DNA from 2 places in the Roseivirga spongicola genome. Region 2 is predicted to be linked to the other one. Evidence: riboswitches for the same ligand, from Rfam matches in the RefSeq annotation. Region 2 holds a riboswitch; the other holds the start of a gene.
What was found. Region 2 has a riboswitch for S-adenosylmethionine ahead of T7867_RS03525 (homoserine O-acetyltransferase family protein). Riboswitches for the same ligand answer to the same signal wherever they lie in the genome.
Positions count from the first base shown of each region.

Region 1: it holds a riboswitch for S-adenosylmethionine, as region 2 does, so the genes downstream of both, T7867_RS15330 (homocysteine S-methyltransferase family protein) here and T7867_RS03525 (homoserine O-acetyltransferase family protein) in region 2, are expected to answer to the same signal.

Region 1 covers NZ_CP139724.1:3,408,098-3,415,255, reverse strand. The annotation lists gene T7867_RS15335 (vitamin B12 dependent-methionine synthase activation domain-containing protein) at 1-1,601, opposite strand, end outside; gene T7867_RS15330 (homocysteine S-methyltransferase family protein) at 1,601-2,611, opposite strand; SAM riboswitch class I at 2,653-2,757, opposite strand; gene T7867_RS15325 (hypothetical protein) at 2,812-3,543, opposite strand; gene T7867_RS15320 (LVIVD repeat-containing protein) at 3,540-4,289, opposite strand; gene T7867_RS15315 (LVIVD repeat-containing protein) at 4,277-4,813, opposite strand; gene T7867_RS15310 (Ppx/GppA phosphatase family protein) at 4,945-5,847, shown strand; gene sufU (Fe-S cluster assembly sulfur transfer protein SufU) at 5,967-6,413, opposite strand; gene T7867_RS15300 (aminotransferase class V-fold PLP-dependent enzyme) at 6,410-7,158, opposite strand, start outside.
Region 2 covers NZ_CP139724.1:786,415-793,572, forward strand. The annotation lists gene T7867_RS03510 (3-oxoacyl-ACP synthase III family protein) at 1-939, opposite strand, end outside; gene T7867_RS03515 (TetR/AcrR family transcriptional regulator) at 943-1,530, opposite strand; gene accD (acetyl-CoA carboxylase, carboxyltransferase subunit beta) at 1,720-2,562, shown strand; SAM riboswitch class I at 2,744-2,868, shown strand; gene T7867_RS03525 (homoserine O-acetyltransferase family protein) at 3,017-4,087, shown strand; gene T7867_RS03530 (homoserine dehydrogenase) at 4,084-5,361, shown strand; gene nqrF (NADH:ubiquinone reductase (Na(+)-transporting) subunit F) at 5,486-6,790, shown strand.

The DNA of each region.
Region 1 (7,158 bases), 1.9 Mb from region 2:
CGTTCTAATTGAGAAACTACTTCGCGGTTTGTGAAACGGATTACCTTAAACCCTTGAGATTCCAACCATTCTGTTCTGAACTGATCATTGTCTTTTACTTCAGGCAATTGATGAATAGAACCATCGATCTCAATCACCAATTTCAACTTAAGGCATACGAAATCAGCGATATAGTGACCGATTATATGTTGTCTTCTGAATTCAAAACCATCAATTTGACTATCTCTTAGGTTTGCCCAAAGTATCCTTTCCGCTTCAGTTTCATTCTTTCGTAACTCGCTTGCAAATTCCTTCAACTTGGTATAAGTATTAGGGTCAGCGGTTTGGAAAGAAGGCGAATCTCCTTCCCCAGTGGGGAAGGTCGGGATGGGGCTTTCACTCCTTGCAGCTCTCTTTTCAGCCTCCAAATATGGTAACAGATAGGCCACCGCTTTTTTCATTACTCGGGCGCTTTTAACTACCTGAGGCAGGAACATTTTCCCTGAACCGAATAAGTCGCCAACCACATTCATTCCGTCCATCAATGGCCCTTCAATTACATGCAGTGGCTTTGGGTATTTCTTTCTGGCCTCTTCCGTATCATCATCAATAAACTCTACTATTCCCTTTACTAGGGCATGCTCAAGCCGTTTTTCAACTGATTCTTTTCTCCAAGCATCATCTTTTACCAGAGTTTTCCCTACCCCTTTAACGGTTTCAGCAAACTCTAATAATCTTTCTGTGGCATCATCTCTTCTATTCAAGAGTACATCTTCCACCCTTTCCAATAATTCCTTCGGAATATCATCGTAAACTTCCAACATAGTTGGATTTACAATGCCAACATCCATTCCTTCTTTAATGGCATGATATAAAAAAGCCGAATGCATGGCTTCACGAACGGGGTTATTCCCTCTGAATGAGAAAGATACATTACTTACTCCTCCGCTCACATGAGCACCTGGAAGGTTCTCCCTGATCCATTTGGTTGCCCTAAAGAAGTCTACCGCGTTGTTATTATGCTCTTCTATTCCAGTAGCTACTGGGAATATATTCGGGTCGAAAATGATGTCTTCCTTCGGGAAGCCAACCTTATCAACTAGTACATCATAAGACCTTTTACAAATCTCTATTCTTCGCTCATAAGTGTCTGCCTGTCCTTTTTCATCGAAGGCCATAACCACAGTAGCAGCACCATATCGCTTAATTTTTTTCGCATGTTCAATAAAAGCTTCTTCACCCTCTTTCAAAGAAATGGAGTTTACCACCCCTTTGCCTTGAATGCATTTTAGACCAGCTTCAATGATTTCCCATTTGGAAGAATCTATCATGATTGGAATTCTGGCAATGTCTGGCTCAGCAGCAATGAGGTTGAGGAACTTCACCATGGCGGCCTTTCCATCGAGCATACCTTCATCCATGTTGACATCTAGAATTTGTGCTCCACCTTCAACCTGATCACGTGCAATTTCTAACGCTTCATCATACTTCTCTTCCTTAATGAGCCTTGCGAAACGCTTAGAACCCGTTACATTGGTTCGTTCCCCAACATTAACAAAGTTGCTTTCAGGAGTAACAATCAGTGGCTCTAGGCCGGATAATTTTAGGGTTACTTGGCTCATTAAATTGTAGCTAAATTTTTAATTGATCTTGGTGAATGCTTCGCAGCTTCTTGCGCAATGAGGCGAATGTGATCTGGTGTGGTTCCGCAACAGCCTCCAACTATATTTAAGAAACCAGACTTGAGAAAATCGCTGATTTGAGCCGCCATTTCTTCTGGTGTCTCATCATACTGGCCGAACTCATTAGGTAAGCCTGCATTCGGGTGCGCACTGGTATGAAATGGAGCTTTGTCTGAAAGCGTTTCCAAATAAGGTCTCAGCTGGGCAGCACCTAAGGCACAATTCAGCCCAATAGAAAGAATTGGTATATGAGAAACAGAAATTAGGAAAGCCTCGGTGGTTTGACCAGAAAGCGTTCTTCCGCTGGCATCGGTAATGGTTCCAGAAACCATAATAGGAAGCTTAAAGCCTTTTACTTCAAATACATTCTCTATGGCAAAGAGAGCAGCCTTAGCATTTAGAGTATCGAAAACGGTTTCTACCAAAAGCATATCTACACCACCTTCAATTAAGGCTATAACCTGTTGCTCATAAGCCTCAACTAATTCGTCAAAGGTTATGGCTCGAAAACCAGGGTCGTTTACATCTGGAGAAATAGACGCTGTGCGATTGGTTGGGCCAATTGAACCAGCAACAAATCGTGGTTTCTCAGGTTCACTAGCGGTTATTTGGTCTGCTACTTCCCTGGCAATCTTAGCCGATTGAAAGTTGATATCATAGACAGCATCTTCTAAGCTATAATCTGCTTGAGCAATTGTAGTACCGCTAAATGTATTGGTTTCAACAATATCTGCCCCAGACTCAAAATAAAGCCTGTGAATATCTTTGATAATATCTGGTCTAGTGATGGAAAGTAGATCGTTATTTCCCTTCAACGGATGCTGATGATCCTTGAACCTTTCTCCTCTAAAATCTTCTTCAGTAAGCGGATGCCGCTGAATCATAGTGCCCATAGCACCATCTAAAACCAAGATTCTTTGCTTAAGTATTTCTTCTATGTTGTAAGCCATGCTTCTGCGTTTTGACTTACCTAGAAATGCTGGAGGGGTTATTCTCATCTTTTCTCCGAAAGCTCGGAGCTAGGAATTAGCACCAGGTATTACCCAGGTTGCTAAGACATCTTCGGGCCTAGTCCCTCCGTCTTTCTTGATAAGTTCTGCAAAGTAAGCGATTCTTTAAATAATAAACAGTCGAATAATTAATAATTCGCTTATCGAAATATTCTGAATAGCACTTTAATATTTAAGTCGGCTGCGGGAATTACTGACTGGCCACCATCTTCTTCCAGATTGTAACCATACTGATGCTCATAGTCTTCAGGCTTACGGTCATCGGCAATAACCCGCCATTTCATAAGTCCTAGACCTACCGAACAATCTAAAAATACAGGGCCAGCCACGGGAGTTATAAATCCTAAATGAAGCCTACCTCCCCAACGATTTTGCGTTAATCCATAAACGGTTTCGCTGTAATATGAACAAGCAGCCCCACAAGATAATTTGTAGGTTCTTTCTCTATCATGATTTATCTGATTGTAGAAAAATTCAACCCCGAGGTAAGGCTGAAAAGTCTCATCACGGCCATCAGAATCAAAGATCGAAGCTACGGCTCCCTTCTTTAAGTCAGCTTTATTCATATATAATTTAAGCATCAATGACGACTTAAAACCCGATTTATTGAAGTAATAGGTTTGGTCATAATCATAGACATCTCTATCTATGAGTCTCCCATATCGGCCTTCCAGACTTAATGATTCATTCAGCATCAGTTCGGCACCAAAAAGATGTGATGGAAAATGGCCAACTAAGTGAGATGGAAAGTACTTTATAGAAAAACTGGGGAAGTTAGAGGAAGTTGAATCTGGCTGTTCTTGTACGTACTGTGCTCTTAGGTTCAAACTAAAAAGCAGGGAGAAATACAGGGAGAATAAATATTTCATCATTCCACTTTGGCCAAAACAGTAAGTACTCCAGAGGCAGTGTAGCTCATATTGTAAATATTCTTATCGGTTCTCACAATCAGATAACCTTGCGTATGGATAAGATCTAAAGGCGTTTCTCCTGTAAACTCTAAAAAACCTTTAGTCAATATGTTTTGAGGATCGCTGATGTCATGCATAGCCACCCCACCCCTTTCGCAAACAAAAAGATTTTGCTCATTTACTGTCAGTCCGTAAGGTGCTTCAGTCTGATAGCTTTTTATCAGTTGAGGGTTCTCGATATTCGATATATCTATTACATCTAACACCTCATCTGAATTAAACCGACAGCCAGTATTTCTGAGGGTAGAAAATGCGATTCCGTTAGCAGCCACAACTGGATCACATGCCGTAATATGCCTGTACGAGGAAAGTAGGTCTAGCTTGTTATCGCCATCAAAGCCAAGAAAGTAAACCTGATCATTACTACCTATAAATACCTTATCTCCATAAGGAAAAATTGTCTCTAAGTTGGAAGCAAAAAAAGGCAACTCCCTCACAAGTACTAAATCACCGTCAGCGCCAATAAAATATTGAATTACACTCCCCGATTGAAGTACCAAAAGATTATCTCCAACAATAGTAAATTTTGCCAAAGAACCACCAGTGCCCGTTCCACCTAAACTCGGATTAAAATCGTTGCTGTCAGATTCGCAAGCGAATACCAAAACAACCCAAACCAGGAACAAGATCCTTTTTATCTGTAGCATTTCGGACTGTTTATAGTGGTGAGCTGCCAGCCTATTACCTGGCCCCTACTAGGATCTACACACTCAAAATAATAACCGCTTACTGGAGGTACAGGCACCTCATATGAGTTACCATTGAGCACGTCTTCATGTTTGGCTATGATGTTGAAATTTTGAATATCATTCACATCAATCACCAGTAAAGAATTAAACTGATTTATATAGAGCACCCCATCTTTGAGTGCCATATTTTCAGAACCACGCACTTTTAAAAAACCTAGGTTTTGCGGAGAGCTGATATCAGAATTATCAATTATGTGCAACCCCTCACCTATTTCGTTAATCAATAAAAGCTCACCCTTCACATAAATTTGACCAGGGTTGTCTATGCTTCTAGCACCTTGAAGCTCAACCGTATTATTGGAGTCTGATGCATATATTGGTTTGTACCCTTCGATATCCGAATCGGGAAATTCTGGAGGCGGTTCAAAGCAGCCCAACAAGGCAAAGACAGTAAGAAGGAATAGAAAACACTTGGTGCGCATTATCAAATAAAATGAAACAGTAGTGCAAAAACAACAGCGTGTTGTTAAGTATTTATTACATGTATTTCTGTCACTCTATAAAAAGATCTAGGGAGTATCGGAATGCAGATATTTGCTATTAAATTCGAATAATGAAGCTTGCCGCTATCGACATAGGATCCAATGCCATTCGCTTTCAGGTCACACATGTGATGACTTATGAAGGCCAGCACTATTTTAAACGGTTAGAATATGTCCGTTTTCCACTGCGCCTCGGTCAAGACGTATTCAAGCTCAAGAAGATTGGTGAAAAGTCTGAAGATAAGTTTATCAGGCTTATGAATGCCTTTAAGCTATTAATAGACTTGTATGAGGTAGATCAGTACTATGCGTGTGCCACATCTGCCATGCGCGAAGCGGCCAATGGAAGAGAGATTACTAAAAAGGTGAAAGAGCTTTTAGGCTTAAAAATCAACATTATTAGTGGTGAAAGAGAGGCTGAGCTGATTAACCGAGTGGTAATGGAAAAACTAGGCAAAGGCACCTTTCTACATGTAGATGTTGGTGGTGGAAGTACAGAACTCAACCTAATTAAAGATGGTATAAAAATAGAGTCTGAATCTTTTAAAATTGGCTCGGTTAGAACCATTGAAAATGATTCTCCTAAAGGAGTATTAAAACGAATGAGTCAATGGATTGAAGCACAGGTTAAGGGTGCTAAAACAGCCATTACCGCCATCGGGACTGGTGGGAACATCAATAAAATCTATGAGCTTTCTGGTGCTAAAACAAAGACAAGGCTCATGAGAATTGAGTCGATATTGGAAGTGCAAGAGCATTTGGCAAGCCATACTTTAGACGAACGGATCTTCAAGTTACACCTGAATCCTGACAGGGCTGATGTGATCTTACCCGCCTCAGACATTTATTTGCACGCGATGAAGTCGGCCAATATTCAACGAATATTGGTACCAGATGTGGGTTTGAAAGATGGGATTATGCACATGCTTTTTGAGAAACACGTGAGGCAAAGTGTAATTCGGCTGAACGATTGATTGTTAGTCTAAAATCAGTATCCGCTACGTTTCGTAGGCGTTTCAGTATATGCCATCATTCACCCGTTCGATTTCATGTAAAGAGTTGAGCGGATTTCTTACTTGTCAAGGAAGCATTTTCAGCTTTGATTGAGGGTATCTAATTGGTTAAGTAACTCTTTCCAACTCAAGTCAGCGCAAGTTTTGCGCTCTGGAAATTCTCTCGCTGCCGCAAACGCCAAGAGGTTCTCATCATCAGTCAGTTCTTCCGGTTGTTTGTCAGAATCGGCATCTACTAATTCTAAGAACAACTCTACTTTTTGCCTTACTGTATCTAGCTCTACACCCTGTAAATGTTCGCACAACACAGCTGCTGAAGCCCTTGAAATAGAACAACCAGAACCACTGTATTTCAAGCATTTAAAACTGTTGTCCTCAATCAATATTTGCAAATCGAATTGATCGCCACACATTGGGTTGTATGCCCTAAATTCTAAACTGAAATCATTCAATTTCCCTACATATTTATCTTCTCTGGACTTCTGGAGAATAACCGTTTGATACAGAGATTTCAGTCTTTCGTTCATGAGAAAAATGCCTGAGTTTTTAAGAGAGCCATAACCAGTTTATCGATATCTGACTTGGTGTTATATATAGCAAAGGAAACCCGAACGCTTGCAGGAACCTCGAACCGCTGAAGCAAGGGCTGAGCGCAATGATGACCCGCTCTAACACATATGCCTTCTTCGTTTAAAAATGTACTGATATCATGGGGATGAATTCCATCAATTGTAAATGAAATAACCGGAGCTTTATCCTGTTCTCCACCCATGATTTTTAAGCCATTAATGGCCTTAAGAGAGCTTAATGCGTAGTTGGTCAACTCCTCTAAGTGGGTATCTGTCTCATTTTGGCTCAATTGCTTGATAAACTCTATTGCCGCCCCCAAACCCAAAACACCTGCAATATTAGGCGTACCTGCTTCATGCTTATGTGGAATATCCTGATAGTTAGAAGCTTCAAAAGTTACTTCCTTGACAATACCTCCCCCATAATTAAAAGGCTTCATTTCATTGAATAAGCTTTGCTTACCATAAACCACTCCCACACCTGTTGGGCCAAACATCTTATGAGCTGAAAATACCAAAAAGTCACAGTTCCATTCCTGAACGTCTACCCGATTGTGACTTAAAACTTGGGCTGCATCTACTAAAACCGGAGTTTGAGTGACTTCAGCCATTGTAGTAATTCGCTTGATATCGTTTTTAATACCCAGCACATTGGAACAAGCAGATAACGCTAACAGCTTGACTCGCTCTGACAGGTTCTGTT
Region 2 (7,158 bases):
GGCTACAGAGCTATTACCAAGTTTACCAATAGTCATAGGCATTAGCTGTTTTACATCTGGCTCGTAGCCATAAAGCTTATACAGCTTCAGCAAAATGGCTTCATCCATTTTCTCGTTAGCCTGATGAATGAGCACTTTATCAATATCGTCTAAATCTAGATTAGCCTTTTCAATGGCCGTTTTAATAGCTTCAGCTACATTTACCAAGGCATATTCATAGATTTTACGCCCCTTCATTTTGATGAACTTATTCCCATTGCCTGCTAGATCTGGCTTAAATGAAGGTCCCATAGCTAAATAAGCCAACTCGGCAGAAGCATCTGTTCTCGAAGCTTGGCTCAGAAATCCACCAGTAGGGTTTTCGGTGGCCTGAAAAATGGCAGCTCCTGCGCCATCAGAAAAAATCATGGAGTCTCGATCGTGCTTATCTACAATTTTACTCAGAGTTTCTGCGCCAATTACCATAACGGCTTTAGCATCGCCACAACGTATCATTTGACTGGCCTGAATAGCTCCTTGAACCCAACCAGGGCACCCAAAGACAATATCATAGCAGGAGGTTTTTGGATTTTCAATTCCTAGCTGATGTTTTACTTTTGCCGCAAGGCTCGGCATTATGTCTATCCTATTGGATTGATCATCGATGTCACCAAAATTTTGCGCTACTATAATATAGTCTAAGTCTTCTTTATCTACAGTACTATTGGCTAGAGCATTCTTAGCCGCTATGGAAGCTAAATCTGAGCAAAGCTGATCTGGCTTAGCGTACCGCCTCTCTCGTATACCTGTGATTTTCTCAAACTTTTTAATGATTACATCATTCTCGTATGGAAATGGTTCACCATTCTCTTGATAGAACTCATGATTGAGAAAATCTTCATTCTTAACTACCTGTTCGGGAATACAACTTCCCACTCCATTGATAATTACGTTTGGCATATCCTAGCTTTCTGATTTATATGAAACTGCATCCCAGCAGGCCTCAGAAGCCTGATCGATGCGTTCTTCAGTCAATTGTTGATTATGATCTAAATGCAGTTTGGCCAAAGAAACAATTGGCCCATAGAGTAGTGCAATAATGGTGTACAAAGGCAGGTCTTTCATTGCCTTCGCCCTTTTAGACTCAATAAAGAACTGCATGATAGGCCCGAGAATTATAAAAGTCTCTTCCCGGGTCATATTGCTAACAAACGGAGCATACCTATACTGTTCTACAAACTGAAACTCTTTAGGGTTAGCAATACAATATTGAATGAGGTTTCTCCATAAGTGCTTAAACCGCTCTTTATAAGACCCTTCTTCTCTATAATCTTGCAACATGGCCTTAATTACACGCTTTTTAATAGCGGTAAAAAGCTCATTGATTAAGTGCTCCTTATTATCGAAGTACCGGTAAATAGTGCCGGCACCAACCCCCGCATGCTGAGCAATTAATGAAATAGGAGTAGCATGGAAACCATAATCTGTAATCAGATTCAGCGTAGTTTCCAATATTAGCTTTCTTTTATCTGTGGCTTGACTCTCTATCATTCTATACGGAATGAACGTTCATTCCGAGCAAAGGAAAAGAGTAAATTAGAAGAAATCAAAGGATTAGGTCATTTACTTTAGTACTTGGCGTTAAAAAACTTCTAGAGGGCACTTCTCTTTGGTGGCTGAAGAGTTTTGATGTATTTTTGCCAACTCGCTTGAGAAAGAAACTCACTTAAACCAGTTTATATGTCTTGGTTTCAAAGAAAAGTAAAGGGAATTACCACACCTACTGAAGAGAAGAAAGACGCGCCTGATGGCCTGTGGTTCAAAACCCCGGGTGGAACTATAATCCATACCAGAGAGCTAAAGAATAATGCCTATGTGAGTCCTGAAGATGGTTTTCACGTAAGAATTGGCTCTAGAGAATATTTTGAAATCCTATTTGATCAGAATAAATTCACTGAGTTAGATGCTGACATGAGCTCAGCAGACCCATTGAATTTCAACGATAGCAAGCCTTACCCAAAAAGAATAGCTGCCACCCAAGAGAAAACGAAATTGAAGGACGCGGTTCGTACTGCCTATGGCAAAATGAACGGTGTAGATATTGTTATCTCATGTATGGACTTTGCTTTTATTGGAGGCTCTATGGGCTCTGTAGTAGGTGAAAAAATTGCTAGAGGTATTGACTATGCATTAAAGACCAAAACCCCGTTTTTAATGATCTCCAAATCTGGAGGTGCGAGAATGATGGAGGCAGGTTATTCACTTATGCAGATGGCCAAAACTTCTGCCAAGCTGGCCTTATTGTCTGAAGCAAAAGTTCCATATATCTCGCTTTTAACCGACCCAACTACAGGTGGAGTAACTGCCTCTTATGCCATGTTAGGTGATTTCAACATTGCCGAGCCTGGTTCATTAATCGGTTTTGCTGGCCCAAGAGTAATCAGAGATACAGTAGGAAAAGATTTACCGAAAGGCTTCCAAAGTGCTGAGTTTGTATTGGATCACGGTTTCTTAGATTTTATTGTAGACCGAAGAGATTTGAAAAAGCAACTCACTACGTTGCTCAATATGTTGAAAGACTAATATCAATCTCTTTACAAGAATTTGAAAAGGGTGTCTCAAAAGGACACCCTTTTTTTATTATCCATTCAGTCAACTTGAAATAATTTCAATATCCCTTTTGAAAACTCGCAAACGGCTACTACGTTTGTAACATCAAGTCATTCAATCCCTCCCGATAGTTATCGGGATTTCGGAACGAATCGATTTATAAAGAAGCGTGGAGAGACAGGCTCTATGAAGCGCTAGCAACCATGCCGACACATCGGCAAAGGTGCTAAATCCTGATCCCAAATGAGTGTCAAGTTGGCTCTCGGGAGAATATAAATTGGTTAAACATGCTTCAAATTCCAATTGCAAGACCCTTATCGGGTTGGGTAAATCAAACCCAACTAGCACTGCTATTTTATTACATATCTAGCCGAATGTGTAGGGCATAATTTCCGCCCACTTCTTTTCACATTTAAACCACTAGCACATGTTAACAAAAAGCCATCTTGGCTTGAATGAATCGATAGATTCAGCTCAAGCTCCTATACAGTATTATTCAATTAAGGGAGATTTCAGCCTAGAAAACGGCAGTTTCCTAACCGACCCCGTGATTGCTTATCACACATTCGGAAAGCTCAATAAAAATGCTTCTAATGTAGTTTGGGTCTGTCATGCCCTTACCGCTAATGCCAATCCACTAGAGTGGTGGCCAGGTTTGGTAGGTGAAAATGACCTGATAAACCCAAAAGAGCATTTCATCATATGCGCTAATATCATTGGCTCTTGCTATGGAAGCACAGGCCCAAAAGACTTCAATCCGAACACTGGAGAAAGATACCTAAGAAGTTTCCCACTCCTCACAGTTCGCGACATGGTTAAAGCGCATGAGTTACTGAGAGCACACTTGGGTATTTCTAAAATTCATTTGGGCATAGGGGGCTCCATGGGGGGGCAGCAAGTGTTGGAATGGGCCATAGAACAACCAGAAATCTTTAAAAACATCTGTTTAGTAGCCTCAGGAGCTAAAAGTTCGCCATGGGGTATCGGCATTCGAACAGCTCAGCGAATGGCTATTGAAGCAGATCCTAGCTTCTTCTCCAGCTCACCGAAAGGTGGCTGGAAAGGGCTAGAAGCCGCCAGAGCAATGGCTATGATTTCTTATAGAACAGATGCTATTTTCAACTTCAGCCAAAAAGAAGGCAATGAAAAAATCGATGGGTTCAATGCAGATAGCTATCAGCGCTATCAAGGATTAAAGTTGCAAAAACGCTTCAACGCACATTCATACTATAGCCTTTCTAAATGTATGGACACCCAAGATGTAGGCAGAAAAAGAGGCGGTTTACAAGAAGCGCTAAAAAGAGTAAAAGCCAACACACTGGTCATAGGCATCAATTCAGATCTACTCTTTACCAAAAACGACCAACAAGTTTTAGCACATGGTATAAAACAAAGTCAGCTCACATTTATAGACTCTAACTATGGACATGATGGCTTTTTAATTGAAGCCAACACCATTTCAACAATTCTTAAAAACTTCTTAAACGATCGAAAATGAAAAACATCAATATCGGATTATTCGGGTTCGGCTGCGTAGGCCAAGGGCTTTACGAAACACTTAACAACTCCAGGAATTTCGCAGGTGAAATCAGTAAAATCTGTATTAAAAATGCAGATAAAAAGAGAAAGCTACCCAGCCAACTATTTACAACGAGCAAAGAAGAAATAATTAATGATGAGGCTATAGATATTGTTGTTGAGCTCATAGATGATGCAGATGCAGCACTATCTATTGTTGTTGCTGCATTAAAAGCGGGTAAGTCTGTTGTCACTGCAAATAAGAAGATGGTTGCCGAAAACCTTGAATACTTAGTTGAACTTCAGCAACAAACTGGCAAAGCGGTTCTTTATGAAGGTGCCGTTTGCGGAAGCATACCAATAATCAGGACTCTTGAAGAGTATTTCGGCCATGAACCTCTCAATGAAATTAAAGGAATCTTCAATGGCTCAACCAACTATATTCTGACCAAGATTTTTGAGGAGCGACTAGACTATCCAAAAGTGTTAAAAGAAGCCCAAGAACTTGGGTTTGCCGAAACCGACCCAACCTTAGACGTTCAAGGCTTCGACCCAAAATTCAAGTTGAGTATCTTATTAACACATGCCTTCGGCATACATGTTCCCCCTAGCCACATTACCAACCTTGGAATAGATAGACTAAAAACAGCAGACCTGGAATACGCCAGAGCTAACGGACACACCATTAAACTGGTGGCTCAAGCTAAGAGAATTGGGGAAAAAGTTTTTGGCTTTGTTATTCCACAGTTCGTACAGCCAGACCAGACATTAGCTAACATTCAAAATGAATTCAATGCAGTAACTATTAACGGAGAGTTCTGTGACGAACAATTATTTATTGGCAAAGGAGCTGGGAGCTTACCTACGGGAGCTGCGGTTTTATCTGACATCTCTGCACTGAGTTATGACTACAAATACGAATACAAGAAACATTACAATCTGGGCAAACTGCCCTTTAGCAATCAATCGCCAATTCAGGTATATGTGAGCTATAACTCTCCAGAGCAAGTAGACTTAAGTGATTTTGAAAGCATTCAAGAAAAGTACTTCAGTTTCGACCATTGCTATATTATAGGTAACATTTGCATAGGCAAGCTGCAAAAAGCAGAATGGCGAAACAATCAGAATATCAACATAGTTCTAACACCCGAAGGCTGTCAAAAGGGCTTGGGCAACCTCTGTGTGAGTGACTTAAAAGAAGAAATCTCCGAACTTAAGAAGGGCCAAAAAATCAGGGAAAGAATAACCATTTAGCCCCATTTTACCATTGGTATCTTTTTTCGAGTTCTCTTACTGATTTAATCTTTAAGTCAATATATTTGTAGCCCTAACGACCCAAGGGTCAAATACAAAATGTTGATTTAAAATCTATTAGTAGATGTCATCTATCATTATTACTTCAATAGTTGCTTTCTCGGTTGTAATACTGCTTTTGGTTTTCATTTTGCTTTATGCACAATCAAAGCTAGTTCAGTCGGGCGATGTCAAAATCATCATCAATGGTGATGAGAAAAACCCGGTAGTTACTTCGGCAGGTTCAACCCTATTAGGCACGCTATCAGGACAGAAAATTTTCCTTCCATCAGCTTGTGGAGGAGGAGGTACATGTGCCATGTGTAAATGTACAGTGAAAGAAGGAGGAGGAGATGTGTTACCTACCGAGGTAGGCCACTTAAGCCGCTCTGAGCAAAAAGAAGGTGTAAGACTTTCTTGTCAGGTTAAGGTGAAGCAAGACATGCGCATCGAAATTCCTGAAGAAATCTTCGGTATTAAGAAGTGGGAATGCGAAGTAGTATCTAACTACAATGTGGCATCTTTCATTAAAGAATTTGTGGTAAAACTCCCTGAAGGAGAGCACCTTGAATTCGAAGCTGGAGGTTACATTCAGGTAGACGTTCCACCTGTAGTTTGCGATTTCAAAGACATGAACATTGAGCCACATCCGGAAGATCCGGCTGGTCCAGACAAGTTTAAAGGTGACTGGGATAAATTCGGCCTTTGGGATTTGAAAATGGTAAACAAGGAAGAAATCTTCCGTGCTTACTCAATGGCCAACCACCCTGCTGAAGGAAACATTATCATGTTGAATATTCGTATTGCTACTCCACCATGGGATAGAGCGAACAACAAGTGGATGGATGTTAATCCAGGAATCTGTTCTTCTTATGTATTTACTAGAAAACCAGGAGATAAAGTAACTATCTCAGGACCTTACGGTGAATTCTTTATTAAGCCAACTGACGCAGAAATGCTTTATGTTGGTGGTGGTGCTGGTATGGCTCCAATGAGATCTCACCTGTTCCACCTTTTCCACACGTTGAAAACGGGTAGAAAAGTAACTTACTGGTACGGTGGTAGATCTAAAAGAGAGTTATTCTATCTAGAAGATTTTAGAAAGATCGAAAGAGAGTTTCCAAACTTCCAGTTCTTCCTAGTGCTTTCTGAGCCACAACCTGAAGACAACTGGGTGGAGAAGAAAGATATTAACGATAAAGAAGGCGATGGTTTCTTAGGCTTCGTTCACCAAGCGGTGATTGATCAATACCTAAGCAAGCATAAAGAGCCAGAAGAAATTGAATTCTATTTCTGTGGACCTCCAATGATGAACGCAGCGGTAATTAAGATGTGCGAAGATTGGGGTGTGCCAGACGAAAACGTCTCTTTTGACGACTTCGGAGGATAATCAATCTCAACAATAATATTGAAAGCCATCTCGAGCACTCGGGATGGCTTTTTTTGTTGAACTCGTTTCCTGTGTGGATAAGATCCATTCTCCGATGTCTCGGAGCCTCAGCGTGGCTTACTAAACTAATTGGCTCAACTTTATCACTTAGTCATCCTGAGTGTGCGAAGGATCTTATATATCAAGAAAAGTCAACCCCCCTCTTTTCCATCCCGACCGAAGCGGAGGGATCGGCCAAACTAGTAATTTGTAGATCTTTCGACTTCGCTCAGGATGGAAAACACTCACGTCCGATGCCGTGATTCGCCAAACATTAATTAGCCAGTCATGGTATCTCCACCATAACCTGACTTAGATCAATCGTGAGG